2 regions of the Jeotgalibaca ciconiae genome follow, and region 1 is predicted to be linked to the other one. Evidence: riboswitches for the same ligand, from Rfam matches in the RefSeq annotation. Region 1 holds a riboswitch; the other holds the start of a gene.
What was found. Region 1 has a riboswitch for magnesium ahead of mgtE (magnesium transporter). Riboswitches for the same ligand answer to the same signal wherever they lie in the genome.

Region 1 (7,815 bases):
TTGGTTATTGCCCCTGCCACCCCGAATTGGAAAAGTAAAACAAGAAAATGCATCGCAAAAATAATGAGGTACACTTTCCAGAAGACACTTAAAATCCGCCATACTTCGCCTGTATAGCTCATTAAAGAAAAAGTAGCAGCAATATAAAATGGGAGTAAAGGAATGATTGTTTTTTCTAAGACCATTTGAATGATTGATTGAAAACCACTAAAGAAATCACCCATCATATTACCAACACTATTATTTTTCTCTTGTCCACGTAATGTCGAGATTCCAAGTCCCATAATAAAAGCAAATACTAATGCGGAAGTCACATCCACCATCGGATCTAGTGGGATTGTAAAATAAGGTGTAATTGAAGCAGAACTTCCTTCTCCAATTGCAGCAAATGATTCATTATTTATAAAGAACGGAAATGCGATACGAGAAACAATGTAAGAAAACGTTCCTGATATCAATGTAAAGCCATATGCCAGTGCTAAGGTTAAGCCCAACAACTTGCCAGCTCCACTTTTTAGTTCGCCAATTCCAGCCGTTACAAAGGCAATGACCATTAACGGAATAATGAAAGAAATATACGCAGAGATGAAGGAACTAAATGTAACAAAAATACGAATCATACTTTCAGATGCGAATGCACCTACAAAAATACCTACAAGAATACCTACAATAAGTTTTGGTACTAAGCCAATTTTACCTTTTACCATCTTTACCTCCATTAAATTAAAAAGTGATTAAAATATGCTTTCTATCATAACTGCTTTCATTTCCTTTGTCAATTTCATTTCAAGAAGTAGATATTTTGTTTCAAAAAAACAAAAAAGATAAACTTATACTCGTTTATCTTTTCCCATTTGTGTTTGATATAAGCGTTGATACAATCCCGGTTGCTCAATTAGCTCTTCGTGTGTTCCTTGTTGTTGAATAGAACCTTCTTCCAACACAATAATTTGTTCTGCATGACGAATTGTTGATAATCGATGTGCCACCATAATCGTCGTACACGAATCCATTAATGGTACAATTTCTTTTTGAATTTCTTCTTCAGAAAGAGAATCAAGTGAAGAAGTTGCTTCGTCAAAAATCAAAATAGCTGGCTGTTTCAAGATAACCCGTGCAATCGAAACACGTTGTTTCTCTCCCCCCGACAGTTTCATCCCACGATTTCCAACAATCGTATCCAAGCCCTCAGGAAGACTCTTCAGAAAATTTGTTAAATGCGCTTTTTCTAGAGCTAGAATCAAATCTTCATCCGTTGCTTCAGGATTTGCGATTAATAAATTTTCTCGGATTGTACCGTTAAACAAATAAGTCTCTTGCGTAACTACCCCTATATTTAATCGTAAAGAAGCTAAATCATACTCCTTTATGTTCGTACCATCTATTTTAATCTGCCCAGATGTCACGTCAAATAACCGAGGAATTAAATTGGTGATGGTTGATTTTCCAGCGCCTGAAGGACCAACCAAAGCGAGTGAGGATCCCGGTGCTACATGAAAACTTAAATCATGCAATACAGCTTTCTCTTTAGAATATTGAAAATAAACTTGCTCAAATTCCATGTCGCCCTTTAACGTTTTTCTTTTTACGGCATCAGGCTCAGAAATAATTTCTGGTTTCATATCCAAATATTCAAAAATCCGATTAAATAAGGCGGTCGAGCGAACGAGGTCAACTTGTACGTTCATCAAAGAATCAATTGGAAAAATTAATCTACCTAACAAAGTAACCATAACGGTGATATCCCCAATTGTAAGACTTGATTGACGATAAATTATTAAATACCCGCCAACAACGTATAAGATGAGCGGTCCCATATTCGTAATTACTTGCATAAGACCACGAAAGCCTCTTCCAGCGACACGTTCACGGATATTCAGATTGACTAAATTTGTATTTAGTGTTTGATATTCTCTCATTTCGTTCTCTTCACGAACAAAAAGCTTCGTCAATAATTGGCCACTGACAGATAAAGATTCATTCAATAGCTGTTGCGTTTTATCAGCTTCTTTTCTTGCCTGCATCGTCAAATCCCAGCGGGCCTGGCCTGCTTTCTTCATTGGAACAATCATCAATGGTACGATGACTAATGCAATTATAGCCAAACGGATATCTTTCCCCATCATAGCTACAAAAGCAACTGCTAAAGTCATGATGTTGCTCATTAAGGTTGTGAAAGTTTGCGTGATAACTGATTCCACTCCAGAAATATCCTGCATCATTCGTGATTGGATTTCTCCTTGTTTATTCGAAGTGAAAAATTGATGACTCATTTGTTGTAAATGGCCGTACATCTCTTCGCTCATATCTTTCGATACGTGCTGACCAATATAGGCACTTAAATAGCTGCTTAAAACCGAAACGAGTGACGATACAATTAGCAAACCAAAGGAAGCACCGGCAAATACCAATAGGAGCTTAAAATTTCCGCCTATAATGCCTCTATCAATCATTTCTCCGGTTAACAATGTGGGAATGATAGATAGAATAGCAGAAACAACTACTAAGAAAAGTGACAGTAGATATTGGCTGCGATAAGGATTTAGATAATGAAATATCCGACTAATAAAATTTCTCGTTAGTTTGGGCGCCTTCTTTACTTCATCTTTACTTAATTGCTCGAATCTCATCCTCGCCACTAGGCATCAACCCCTTTTTGTAATCCCTTCGTCAGCTTCTCACATAAACTAATAAAAGTTTCTCGCTCTTCTTCATTCAAAATGGTTTCGATTATTTTTTTTTCCTTCTTTCTGATTTGCGTACTATCTATTATTCTTTGACGACCATTTTCAGTTAAATGCAGCCCTTGTTTTCTTTTATCAGATTCAATTGGTTTTTTTTCAATTAAACCATCTGCCTCTAATCGCTTCGTTACTTCAGAAACAGAAGCAGCTCGAATATCCAGCAAGTCTGCTAATTCGGACGCCGTCATACCCGGTGTCTTTAGTAAATGGCGCAGTATGCGAAACTGACCATGGCGCCCTTTTTCCTGAGGGGTATCGCCATGAGTTCGGCGACGTAGTACACGACTTAAATGCATCACACTATTTACAATATCTTTTTGTTTCATCCAATCATCTCCATCTTAGTTAGGTACCTTACTATTATGTCAGGTACCTAACTAAATGTCAATAATTGCTTGTTCCTTTTTTTTATTGCTGGTATCATTCTTTTTTACCATTGATATAGATAGATTTTTTACGTATACTAGGTATAGTCGTAATTAAATAAACCTTGTTAGGTGAGGCTCCTGTATCAGAGATACGCTGCTGCCCAGAAACGTCGAAAGACGCCAATGGGTTACCAGGAATTTTCGAATTAAGGGAATTCTTAATGTAGCTGGTTGATCCTATGCTATACAGTGCCAAAACTAAACGAAGAGGTATTGGTGAGAAGTTCTTCCTATTTACTAAATCAACCGCCTCTTTGTGAGCGCGGTTTTTTGTATTTTTTCTGGAGGTGGTTATCATGGATCCTTGGCCGAGTAAAAGCTGGCTGATACATATTTTAAGAGACGAGGACATGTTAGCCCTCGTAGAAATGGAGATATAAAATGAAAAACATCGAATTAAGAAAACAATATTATTACGAAGAAGTATATGAGGCAGTAAAGAAAGATAATCGAAATTTGTTTCGGAAACTATTTCTCAAATTACACACAAAAGACCAACTTGATTTATTCCAAGAATTATACCCAGAAAAAAAACGAAAAATAGAAAAAATGTTACTGCCGGAAGAGTTTGCTGCTGTTTTTGAATGGATGGAACCTTCAGAACAACATGAAACTTTTCATTTTTTCTCAGCTGAGTATGCTGCTAAAATTCTTCTAAATATGGCACAAGACAATGCCGCTAGCTTTTTAGAAGATCTGGAGCAAAAAGAAAGAGACCTTCTTCTTTCTCAACTGCAGGAAGAGGATCGAGATACGCTGAAAGAACTACTCTCCTATGAAGCAGAATCAGCTGGTTCGATTATGACAAAAGAATTCTTAGCTTTTTCTCCTACCGATACAACAAAGGAAGTAATTGCTCAAGTACGCCATCATGCGAATCAAGCTGAAATTATTTATTACTTATATGTTGTTGATAAAAACAACAAGCTCATAGGTGTTCTTTCTTTACGAGATCTTATCTTGGCTCAGGAAGAAGATACAATCGGGAGCTTGATGTTTACTCAAGTTGCTTTTGCTCGTCTAGACGATGACCAAGAAAAAGTAGCACGACAAATTCAAGATTACGATTTACTAGCAATACCAATCATTGATGAATATGATGTTTTACAAGGGATTGTTACTGTTGATGATGTGATGGACATTTTGGAAGAAGAAGTTACGGAAGACTTCCAAGAGTTTTCAGCTATCAGCAAGTCTGAAGAACCTTCTGAAAAGATATGGGATATAGCACGTTCCCGTATCCCTTGGATTGTTATTCTTTTATTTATGGGTATGATCAGTGCCAGTCTAATTAGTTCTTTTGAAGAAACCTTAAGTCAAGTGGTCGTGTTGGCTGCGTTTATTCCGATTATCATGGATTCAGCTGGGAATGTTGGTACTCAATCGCTGGCTGTTGCTGTACGTAAGATTACTTTAAAAGATGAAGCAGATTCTATTGGAAACACTCTATTAGTTGAATTAATCGTAGGAACGATTATGGGTATTATCTCTGGTACTGTCTTATTAATCACTGTTCTCGTTCTCTACCAAAATATGGTTCTTGGCCTTATTTTAGGCACGACTTTACTTATTACATTAAGTATTTCCACTGTCGTTGGGGCATTTATTCCATTCTTGATTAATAAAATGAAATTCGATCCTGCTATTGCTTCTGGCCCTTTTATTACTACTATCAATGATATTTTAGGTCTTTACATCTACTTTACAATTGCATCGTTATTCTTACACCTAATCTAAATAGTGATAAAAAGGAGTATTCCGGTTGGAATACTCCTTTTTACAAAACATTTTGGGCTCTTTCTTTTTTTACATCTATATTTGTATCGCTCACATGTCGTTGAATGATATCCAAAAACTCAGCGCCATATTGCTCGAGTTTACTTTGGCCAACTCCATGAATAGCTAAAAACTCCTCATCATTTAAAGGTAGTTTTGCGGCCATATCAATCAAAGTTCGATCTGTAAAAACAACAAAAGGCGGTTTTCCAATTTCTTGCGCAGTTTTCGTACGAAGTTCTCTAAGCTTTTCAAAAAGACTTTCATCATAATTATGAATATCCGCCACTTCTTTTTTCGATGATTTTCGGACATCTTCAACAATTTTACGAGTCATTGACAGCGTAACTTCTGCTTTCAGCAATTGATTTGTTTTTGTTGTGAACGTCAAAATGGGATACTTATCTCCAGAAAGAGAAAGAAATCCTTCGCTTATTAATAACGAAATAATATCTTTAATTGTATTATCGTTATAATCAGACATGATTCCATGGGTGGAAAGCTGATTAAAATTCAAACTTCGTATCCGCTCATTATTTTTCCCTCGTAAAACATCGGTTACCATTCCTGTTCCGAAGCGTTGATTCATCCGATAAATACAAGATAGAATCTTTTGACTTTCAACAGTGACATCCATCGTCTCCGTATTCCCATCACAGTTTGAGCAATGTTCGCATTTCTGCCAAGAAGGGACTTCATCAAAGTAACCCAGTATATAACTGCGCAAACATTTTCCCGTTTTACAATAGGAGATCATCCGGTTTAATTTGTCTTTGGCATGCGGCTGATTACCCTGCTCAATCAAGAATGTGTTCGTAATAATATCCTGACTCGAATACAAGAGAATTGCTTCGGAAGGAGCTCCATCTCGCCCAGCCCTCCCTGCTTCTTGATAATAACTCTCCATATCAAGCGGCATATTATAGTGGATGACTTTTCGTACGTTCGACTTATCGATTCCCATTCCAAATGCATTGGTTGCCACCATGATGGATTTGCGATCATAAATAAAGTCTTCTTGATTTTTAGTACGCTCATCAGCGGGAATACCTGCGTGATAATAAGTTACCGAGAATCTTTTTTTTACTAAACTATGATAGACGGTTTCCACATTCTTTCTCGTATTACAATAAATGATTGCCGAGTCAGAATTATTGATATATTTCAATAAATCCGTAGACTTCTTCTTGGTAGGTATTACTGAAAAATAAAGATTCGGTCGATCAAAACTAGCAACGTACTGGTGTGGATTTTGTAAACAAAGCTGTTTGTTGATATCGTGTTTTACTTGAGTCGTTGCCGTCGCAGTGAATGCTGCAAACGGAACAGGATAATCAAAAGCCTCTCTTAATTGCGGGATATTTCGATAACTTGGCCTAAAATCTTGACCCCATTGGGATATACAGTGCGCTTCATCAACCGCAATCAAATTAATTTTCATATTTTGGATAACATTCATAAAGTGTTCGCTGTCCAGACGTTCAGGGGCAATATAAAGTAAATCATAATAGCCAAACATCGCTTTATTCATCGTATCATGATAGCTACTTTTATCCATTTGGCTATTGATATAACCAGCTCTCACTCCCATCGCCTGCAAAGTATCCACTTGATCTTTCATCAAAGAAATTAACGGCGAGACTACCAAGCTCGTTCCTTCCATGCATATGGCTGGAATTTGATAACACAGAGATTTTCCTCCACCTGTTGGCATAATCGCTAATACATCTTTCTTATTCATAATCGCTTCAATAATTTGTTGTTGTCCTGGTCGGAAAGAATCAAATCCATAATTTTTCTCTAGAACTGTTTGTATTGTCTTCATTCGTTCCCTCCATTAAATCTACTCTTAATCAGTATACATGAAATCGTATGAATTTCTATCAACGTGCTATAATAAACCCAAAAAAGGAAGTGGAATAAATGACGAATTATGTCGTTCTTCTTCGTGGAATTAATGTCGGTGGAAAAAATAAAATACTTATGAAAGAGTTAAAATCTTGTTTAGAAGAAAGTGGATTTGGACAGGTAATAACTTATATCCAAAGTGGTAATATTATTGTTCAGTCTGCGCTGTCTCCTACAGAGATAAGCTCAAAAATCGAATCGCTCTTATCGATTCATTTTACTTTGGATTCTTCACTGATACGAACATTTGTAATTGACGAATTTACTTATAACGATATTATTGCTTCTGCCCCAAAAGAATTTGGTAAAGACAATGAAAGTTATCGTTATGATGTGATTTTTTTAATGGGGGTTACGTCCGAACAGGCTATGGCCGAAGTTGAAACGCGGGACGGAGTCGATACTTGTTGGTCAAGCTCACATGCATTATTTTTCAGACGTCCGGGACCCAAAAACCCAGATTATACAAAAAGTGCTCTATCTAAAATAATCAAAAAAGAGATTTATCAATCGATGACTATTCGTAATTGGAATACCGTAACTAAACTGCAAAATCTATTCGCATTACGCTCAAAAAACCCTTGACGTCTCTATGATATAATTTATCAAAAAGAAAAGAATGGTTATCGTTGGTTAAAACTCTTACACAAGAATTTCAAATCAAGAAAAAGGATACTGCTGCAGCTATGGGATCAGGAGGTTTAGAGGTATTATCCACGCCTTCAATGATTGCCTTTATGGAAAATACTGCTTATGAGCTATTCACTCCTCTCTCAAGTTCTGGGGAAACAACCGTTGGCATTGAAATCAATGTGAAGCACCTATCTCCATCAGCTGTTGGAAAAAGAGTCGAAGTCCGTGCAAAACTAGTAGAACAAAAGAAAAGTATTTTGTTTTTCCATATTGAAGCCTATGACGATGAAAAATTGATTGGCACAGCTGACCATAAACGTGCAGTT
Region 2 (7,815 bases), 1.3 Mb from region 1:
GTTCCGTATTGTTCAAAAGTGGTATCGAAATAGTCCATTGGTCCTGCAAAGATAACGTGGGCGCCCAGTTGGTTTAGCAAGGTCATATTACTCATTGCTACGCGTGAATGAACGATGTCACCAATGATGGCTACCTTCAATCCTTCAAAGGACCCGAACTCCTCGTAAATCGTCATGATATCCAGCAATGATTGAGAGGGATGTTGGCCATTCCCACTTCCGCCATTGACGATTTGGATATCCAAATTTATTAATTGATCCATGTAATTGCGATCTTGGTGTCTAATAACGGCAATATCAACACCTAAAGCCTGCATCGTTAAAACAGAATCATAAAGACTTTCGCCTTTATTGACAGAGGAACTCCCTACATCAAAATTAAACTGTTGCATGCCTATTTTGTGTTCGGCCATTTCGAAGCTATGCTTTGTCCGTGTGCTATTTTCAAAGAACATGTTGACGATGGTTGCATTGCTCTTGAATTGGTCTTTTCCTGTTTTAAATGCTAGAGATCGGTCTAAAAGATGCATAACCTCTTCATTGGTAAATTGTTCTACTGATAAAAAGTTCCTCATATCGTTCCTCCTTGAAAAATATACTTTAGGACTTGTCCCGCTTTTCTATGTCTAGCACTCAAGCCCTGTCCTTGTGAAAAAAAGATAAATTTGTCCGATTACGCGCTTTGCTGCTCATCGGGCCAAATTTCCTATTTTTTCATAGGCCATAGCGGACTTGAGAGCTTTTTTAGTAAAAAAGGTGCGCTTGTCGAGAGACAAAGCGCACCTAAGAAGATGGTCTCGCTTTTGAATCTCTCGGATTCAATTAAAGTGAAATCATTACAAAAATTTATTCAATTATGACAGCATCTTTTCCATCTACTTCTACAACTTGGACACTTACACGTTCTTTCCTTGAAGTAGGGATGTTTTTTCCGATGTAATCTGGACGAATCGGTAATTCACGATGACCACGATCAACTAAAACAGCTAGTGAAATTTCCGATGGTCTGCCACGATCCACGCAAGCATCCATTGCTGCCCGGATGGAGCGTCCAGTGAAGAGAACATCGTCGACTAAAACTACTTTTTTTTCAAATAGACTTTTAGCGTCTTTAGGCAAATCGTAGTCCTCGTCCATATCATCACGATAAGGTTTGATATTTAGACTTTCGACATCGATAATACCTTCAATTTCTTCAATTTTTTTAGCAATTCGGTGTGCTAAATGAACGCCTCTTCTTTCAATTCCCACTAAAATAATGTTCTCAATACCTTTGTTACGCTCAATGATTTCATAGGACAAACGGGTTATTGCTCTCATCATTTCCATTTCATTCATGATTACTTTTGGCATATTATTCTCCTCCTAAAAAAAGACCTCTTCTTTTTTGCATGCAAAAAGAAGAGGTCATCATAAATAACACAACAATTTTATGATTGAGTTTGATAGAAACTCACCTTCTTCGTCTCACAGGACGCTAATTAAAGGATTCTATTTAAACTGATTATACGGTAGTTATTTTTAAATGCAAGAATTAAATTTATGAAAGGGAAGGTTTTTGCCATTCTTTTTTAATAGACTAGGGGATTATAAGTTCAGCCATCAATGTCTAGCTCCCAAGTCCTGACCTAGTGAAAAAAAGATAAATTTGCCCCATTGCGCGCTTCGCTGCTCGCTAACGCATATCATTCGACTAACCCGCTGAAGCGTGAAGTCTCCTGACAATTCAGGGTCAAATTTCCTATTTTTTCATAGGCCAAGGCGGACTTGTCCGCTTTTCTTATAGTCTAGCAAACAGAATATTTGCTATAGGAAGAGTTAAGTTATATACTGAATAAGTATGAAAATTGAATAGCCTTGTTAGGTGAGGCGTCTGTACAAGAGATACGCTACTGCCCAGAAATGTCGAAAGACACCAATGGGTTACCAGGAACTTTCGAATTAAGGGAGTTTTTAATGTAGCTGGGGAATCCCTATGCTGTACAGTGCTAAAACTCGATGAAGAGGTAGTTAACAGATTAGATACCATTTTTTGTTCTATGGAAAAGTCCTGCTTCTTTGAGTAGGGCTTTTTTTCTTTTCCTTGGGAAGGATTTATAAAAAAAGTTGCCTTCGTTGTCCCATTTTTCTCATTCATACTAATAAAATTTTTGCTATTCGTTCAGGGGGTGGTCAGGATGGATCCTAATCAGAGGTACACAGAAATAAAAAATAATGAAGAGCAGGATGATGACCTGTCACTTCACGGGGGAGAGATAGAAAATGGCAAACAAGAAAAAACATATTTATGTAGAAAAGAAATCAAAGAACAGTGAACTAGTAAAATTAGGACGCTTATCAAAAGAAGAAGTATTCAAAGAATTACAGACAGACCTAACCGGTATTACTCAAAATGAAGCAGAGCAACGGTTAGAAAAATACGGCTTAAATGAAGTAGCTGCTCAAAAGCCCATTCCTTGGTACAAATTATTATTACAAGGATTTAACGATCCATTTATTTATGTATTAGCACTTTTAATGATTGTCTCTGCAGCGACAGGAGATTATGATGCAAGTATTATTATGGCCTTGATGATTGTATTTAGCGCTGGCCTCCATTTTTTCCAAGAGTATCGTTCACAGCAAGCAAGTCTTGCCTTGAAAGAATTGATCGAAACAACCTGTTCGGTAACGAGAGAGGGTATTACGAAAGAAATTCCGATTGACGAGGTGGTTCCGGGAGATATTGTCAATTTATCCACTGGCGATATGATTCCAGCAGATGCACGTCTGGTTTGGGCGAAAGATTTATTCGTCAATCAATCGTCTCTGACAGGAGAATCACTTCCTATTGAAAAATTTATTCCAACTGACTTACATGAGAAAGATCCAAGCAGTGTCACTGCATTAGACTTTGCGAATTTGACCTTTATGGGCACGGACGTACTAAGTGGCCAAGGGAAAGTATTGGTTTTGAAGACGGGAGAAGATACATTTTTTGGAGACATTGCAACCCAATCTTCCAAAGCAAGAGGTGAAACGAGCTTTGACCGTGGTGTGAAAAACGTGAGTAAATTACTGCTTCGCTTTATGGCAGTAATGGTTCCAATCGTATTTCTTATTAATGGCATATCAAAAGGTGATTGGGCAGAGGCGTTTTTCTTCTCCATTGCCATCGCAGTCGGCTTGACACCGGAAATGTTACCGATGATTGTAACAAGCAACTTGGCAAAAGGTGCTATTACCATGTCCAAGAAGAAAGTAATCGTAAAAGAATTAAATGCGATTCAAAACCTAGGAGCAATGGACGTATTATGTACGGATAAAACTGGAACAATTACCGAAGATAAAGTAGTTTTGGTTCAGCATCTGGATCCGCTGGGGAATGAAAGTGACAGTGTTTTACAACTGACATACATGAATTCCCATTATCAAACGGGTTGGAAAAATGTTATGGACCACGCTGTAATTGAATACGTTCAAGAGAATCGGGAAGAAGCAAGCTTTGAGAAAGCCGAGAAAATCGATGAAATTCCATTTGATTTTACGAGACGCCGTTTAACCGTTGCAGTAAAAATTGATCAACAACAACTCATGATTACAAAAGGCGCTGCGGAAGAAATGCTTGATATTTGTAGTCATGTAGAAATCAACGGAGAAGTGCTTCCTTTAACCGATGAATTGCGACAAAATATGGAAGAAATCAGCACAAAGATGAATGCACAAGGAATGCGTGTATTGACTGTTGCTTACAAGAAAAATGTACATGATTCAGCTATTTATTCAGTGAAAGATGAAAAAGATATGATTATCGCAGGGTTCATGGGCTTCTTGGATCCTCCAAAGCAATCCTCGATCACAGCGATTGAATCTCTCCATGAGCACGGTGTAAATGTAAAAGTGCTAACTGGGGATAATGAAATTGTTGCACAAAAGATTTGTAAAGATGTGGGCATTGAAGTAAATCGTGCAATTTTAGGAACGGAATTGGACAAAATGAGTGATGAAGAGTTAGCGGAAGTGGTAGAAGAAGTAAATCTATTTGCTAAGCTAAATCCTGCTCAAAAATCTCGGATTATCGAAATGCTACAGGAAAAAGGGCATACGGTTGGTTTCATGGGAGACGGAATTAATGATGCTCCAGCTCTTCGTACCGCTGATGTAGGGATTTCTGTAGATAATGCAGCTGATATTACGAAAGAAGCAAGCTCCATTATCTTGTTGGAAAAAAGTTTACTCGTGTTAGAGGATGGCGTTTTAGAAGGACGCAATGTTTTTGGTAATATGATGAAATACATTAAGATGACGATCAGTTCCAATTTCGGGAACGTATTTAGCGTATTAGTAGCAAGTGCCTTCTTACCATTCTTACCAATGCTTTCAATCCAACTACTAGTACAGAATTTAATCTATGATATTGCACAGTTGACGATTCCATGGGACCATATGGATGAAGAAGATTTGATGAAACCTACGAAATGGGGAACTTCAGATCTATTGAAATTTACCTTTAGTATTGGACCAATCAGTTCCATCTTTGATATTGTAGCATTCTTGTTAATGTGGTTTGTATTCCATGCAAATACGGTACAAGATGCAGCATTATTCCATACTGGATGGTTTGTTATTGGATTAATTACTCAAACAGTTGTTGTTCATGTGATTCGTACCAAGAAAATTCCATTTATTCAAAGTAACGCTAGTATTGGCGTAACTCTATCGACCATTGTGGTAGTAATTGCAGCCATTGCGATTCCAGGAAGCAAATTTGGTACCTACATTGATTTAGTAGCATTGCCAAGTTCTTATTGGAAATGGGCTTTCTTAATTATTGTTGCTTATATTATCTTAACGCAAATCGTAAAAAACATTTATATTAAGATAAACAAACAATGGTTATAATCAATTAGAAAAAAGGACGGACGAGAGTCACGTCCTTTTTGTGTACTCATTTTAATTTTGTCTAGTGAGTGTCAGTTCTAATCGTCACTGGATGAAAATAACTTCTAATCTCATCTAGTGACGATTTTTATAGCTTGACTGAACGAGATTCTTAGTTTATCTCATTCAGTGGTCTTTAAATCAAATCTCACTGAATGAAAAAAATCATCTCAATCAATATTAGTTGACTATTTTTATATGCGTGCTAAAATAAAGATAACATATGAATGGTTGTTCATGTGTAAGTCGAAATAGTTTCGATTTACATCCTTGTTTTTAGTTTTTATATGAACGGATTATCATATGTAGATGGATGGAGGGCTTAAAATGACTAACAATAAAAAAAACCATGAATGGCTTCTAGAAGGAATCGACTGCGCGAATTGTGCTGCTAAAATTGAACAGGCAGTTGGTAAAATAGAAGGAGTAACGAATAGTAGTGTGAATTTTATGACGAAGACACTTCAATTTGAAGTAGATAGAAATCATGAAAATGAAACATTACCGAAAGTTAAAAAAAGAATTGCACAATTGGAACCTGGAGTTATTCCTTTAACAAAACAAACATTGCAACCTGTTAGTAAAGACGGAGTAGAAATGGAAGGCTATGAAGAGAAAAAGGAAGAGAGTTCCCATCATGACCACAGTCATAGTCATGGACATTCACATGGAGACGCAAATATTAAGAAAGCAGTTATTCGGTTAGTACTTACGATTGTTTTATTGTTTACCGCGATTTTTTCTCCTTTTTCAGAGAAGATAACGTTCGTTTTATATGTACTTGCCTATATAGCTGCAGGTTATGACGTTGTTATGACTGCTGTAAAAAACATAATGAACGGGCAAGTATTTGATGAGAATTTCTTGATGACAATTGCCACAATGAGTGCTTTTTATATTCAACAATATCCTGAAGCGGTAGCGGTTATGTTATTTTATCAAGTCGGTGAACTCTTCCAAGATATTGCCGTAGACAAATCAAGGCGATCCATTGCAGAATTGATGGATATTCGACCGGATTATGCGAATTTGAAAAATGAAGATGGATCAACAAAAAAAGTGGATCCAGAGTCCATCGAAATTGGTGATACGATCATTGTTCAGCCAGGAGAAAAAGTTCCGCTGGATGGGAAGGTTGTCGTTGGTAGCTCCACCGTTGATACAGCAGCCCTTACTGGAGAATCTATCCCCCGAAAAGTAGCTGCAGGAGAGCAAGTTTTGAGTGGCTTTATTAATCAAGGCGGCCTCTTAGAAGTGGAAGTAGAGAAGATTTTTAAAGAATCAACGGTTGTGAAAATTTTAGATTTAGTAGAAAATGCAAGCGGCAGAAAAGCTCCAACTGAGAACTTTATTACAAAGTTTGCTCGCTACTATACACCGATTGTCGTCGTATTAGCTGTGCTATTAGCGGTAGTACCGCCACTTTTGATTGATGGAGCAACATTTAATGAATGGTTGTATCGAGCAAGTATCTTTTTAGTTATTTCCTGCCCATGCGCGTTGGTGGTCTCTATTCCGGTAGGATTCTTTGGAGGAATTGGCTCGGCTTCGCGTAAAGGGATTTTAGTAAAAGGAAGTAATTTCTTAGAAGGTCTCAATGATTTGAAATATGTGGTAATGGATAAGACGGGAACCGTTACAAAAGGAAAATTTGAAGTCGGTTCGATTTATGCGGTAGAAGGGTATGCGAAAGAAGAAATATTAGAAATTGCAGCACTAGCAGAACAGTACTCGACCCATCCGATTGCCAGCTCGATCAAAGAAGCATATGGCAAAAAAATTGATCCTGCACGTCTTTCGGATTATGAAGAAGTAGCTGGGCATGGCGTTCAAGCAACAATTGACGCAAGAGAAGTATTGGTGGGAAATAGTAAGCTGCTAATTGGAAAACAGATTTCATTTAAAGAGAACAATGAACTGGGTACGATTATCTATGTTGCTGTGGATGGCAGTTTTATTGGTTCAATGGTGATTGGGGATCAGATAAAAGAGGATGCAAAAGAAACGATTACTCAACTACATCAAGCTGGCGTGGAACATATCGTCATGTTAACAGGAGATTCGAAAGCAGTAGCGGAATCAGTTGCAAAAGAAATCGGTATTAAAGAAGTGTATGCAGAATTACTGCCACAAGATAAAGTAGCAAAACTAGAAGAAATCATGCAGCGCAAGCAACCTTCAGAAAAAGTAGCTTTTGTGGGTGATGGAATTAATGATACTCCGGTATTAGCTCGTTCTGATATTGGTTTTGCGATGGGAGGGCTCGGTTCCGATGCAGCTATTGAGGCTGCGGACATTGTGATTATGGACGATCAACCTTCCAAAATTGCTGTATCCATGAAAGTAGCCAAAGAAACAAGAAAAATCGTTTGGCAAAACATTATTTTTGCAATGGCAGTAAAAATAATGTTTTTACTATTAGGAGCATTTGGAGTCGCAACAATGTGGGAAGCTGTCTTCGCAGATGTTGGTGTAACGGTCTTGGCAGTACTGAATGCGATGCGTATTATTAATAAATAGAGCTGTGAAATCAGGCATTTCCTTATAATCAGACTTTTGTCTGAGTGCACAAATGAACATCTTTTGTATAATAGATGTAATAAGTGCATTAAAGGAGATACTGGGACCCATGAGTGACAAAGAGAGACAAATCATCCAAATTAACCGGAATATCATTCGGGGCCTGACAGTTGTTGGCTTGATTCTAACTATTTTTCTTGCTGTTTATATTTATCGAATTGGCTATTCTGTCATAATGGAGAATATTCAAGAGTTTTTAGTTAAAGTAGGTCCTTGGGGGCCGCTCATTTTCATCGTCATCCAATTAGGACAAGTCATGTACCCTGTAATACCTGGAGGACTATCCCTGGTAGTCGGCCAATTGATTTTTGGTCA

Region 2: another riboswitch for magnesium. It lies ahead of mgtA (magnesium-translocating P-type ATPase); the one in region 1 lies ahead of mgtE (magnesium transporter).

Annotation. Positions count from the first base shown of each region.
Region 1 is NZ_CP034465.1:178,904-186,718, forward strand. Features, by position in the region: gene EJN90_RS00885 (dicarboxylate/amino acid:cation symporter) at 1-707, opposite strand, end outside; gene EJN90_RS00890 (ABC transporter ATP-binding protein) at 831-2,630, opposite strand; gene EJN90_RS00895 (MarR family winged helix-turn-helix transcriptional regulator) at 2,639-3,070, opposite strand; M-box (ykoK) riboswitch at 3,227-3,389, shown strand; gene mgtE (magnesium transporter) at 3,554-4,909, shown strand; gene recQ (DNA helicase RecQ) at 4,950-6,773, opposite strand; gene EJN90_RS00910 (DUF1697 domain-containing protein) at 6,872-7,441, shown strand; gene EJN90_RS00915 (thioesterase family protein) at 7,486-7,815, shown strand, end outside.
Region 2 is NZ_CP034465.1:1,445,228-1,453,042, forward strand. Features, by position in the region: gene EJN90_RS06885 (aspartate carbamoyltransferase catalytic subunit) at 1-575, opposite strand, end outside; gene pyrR (bifunctional pyr operon transcriptional regulator/uracil phosphoribosyltransferase PyrR) at 847-1,353, opposite strand; M-box (ykoK) riboswitch at 1,850-2,013, shown strand; gene mgtA (magnesium-translocating P-type ATPase) at 2,263-4,881, shown strand; gene EJN90_RS06900 (heavy metal translocating P-type ATPase) at 5,248-7,440, shown strand; gene EJN90_RS06905 (TVP38/TMEM64 family protein) at 7,550-7,815, shown strand, end outside.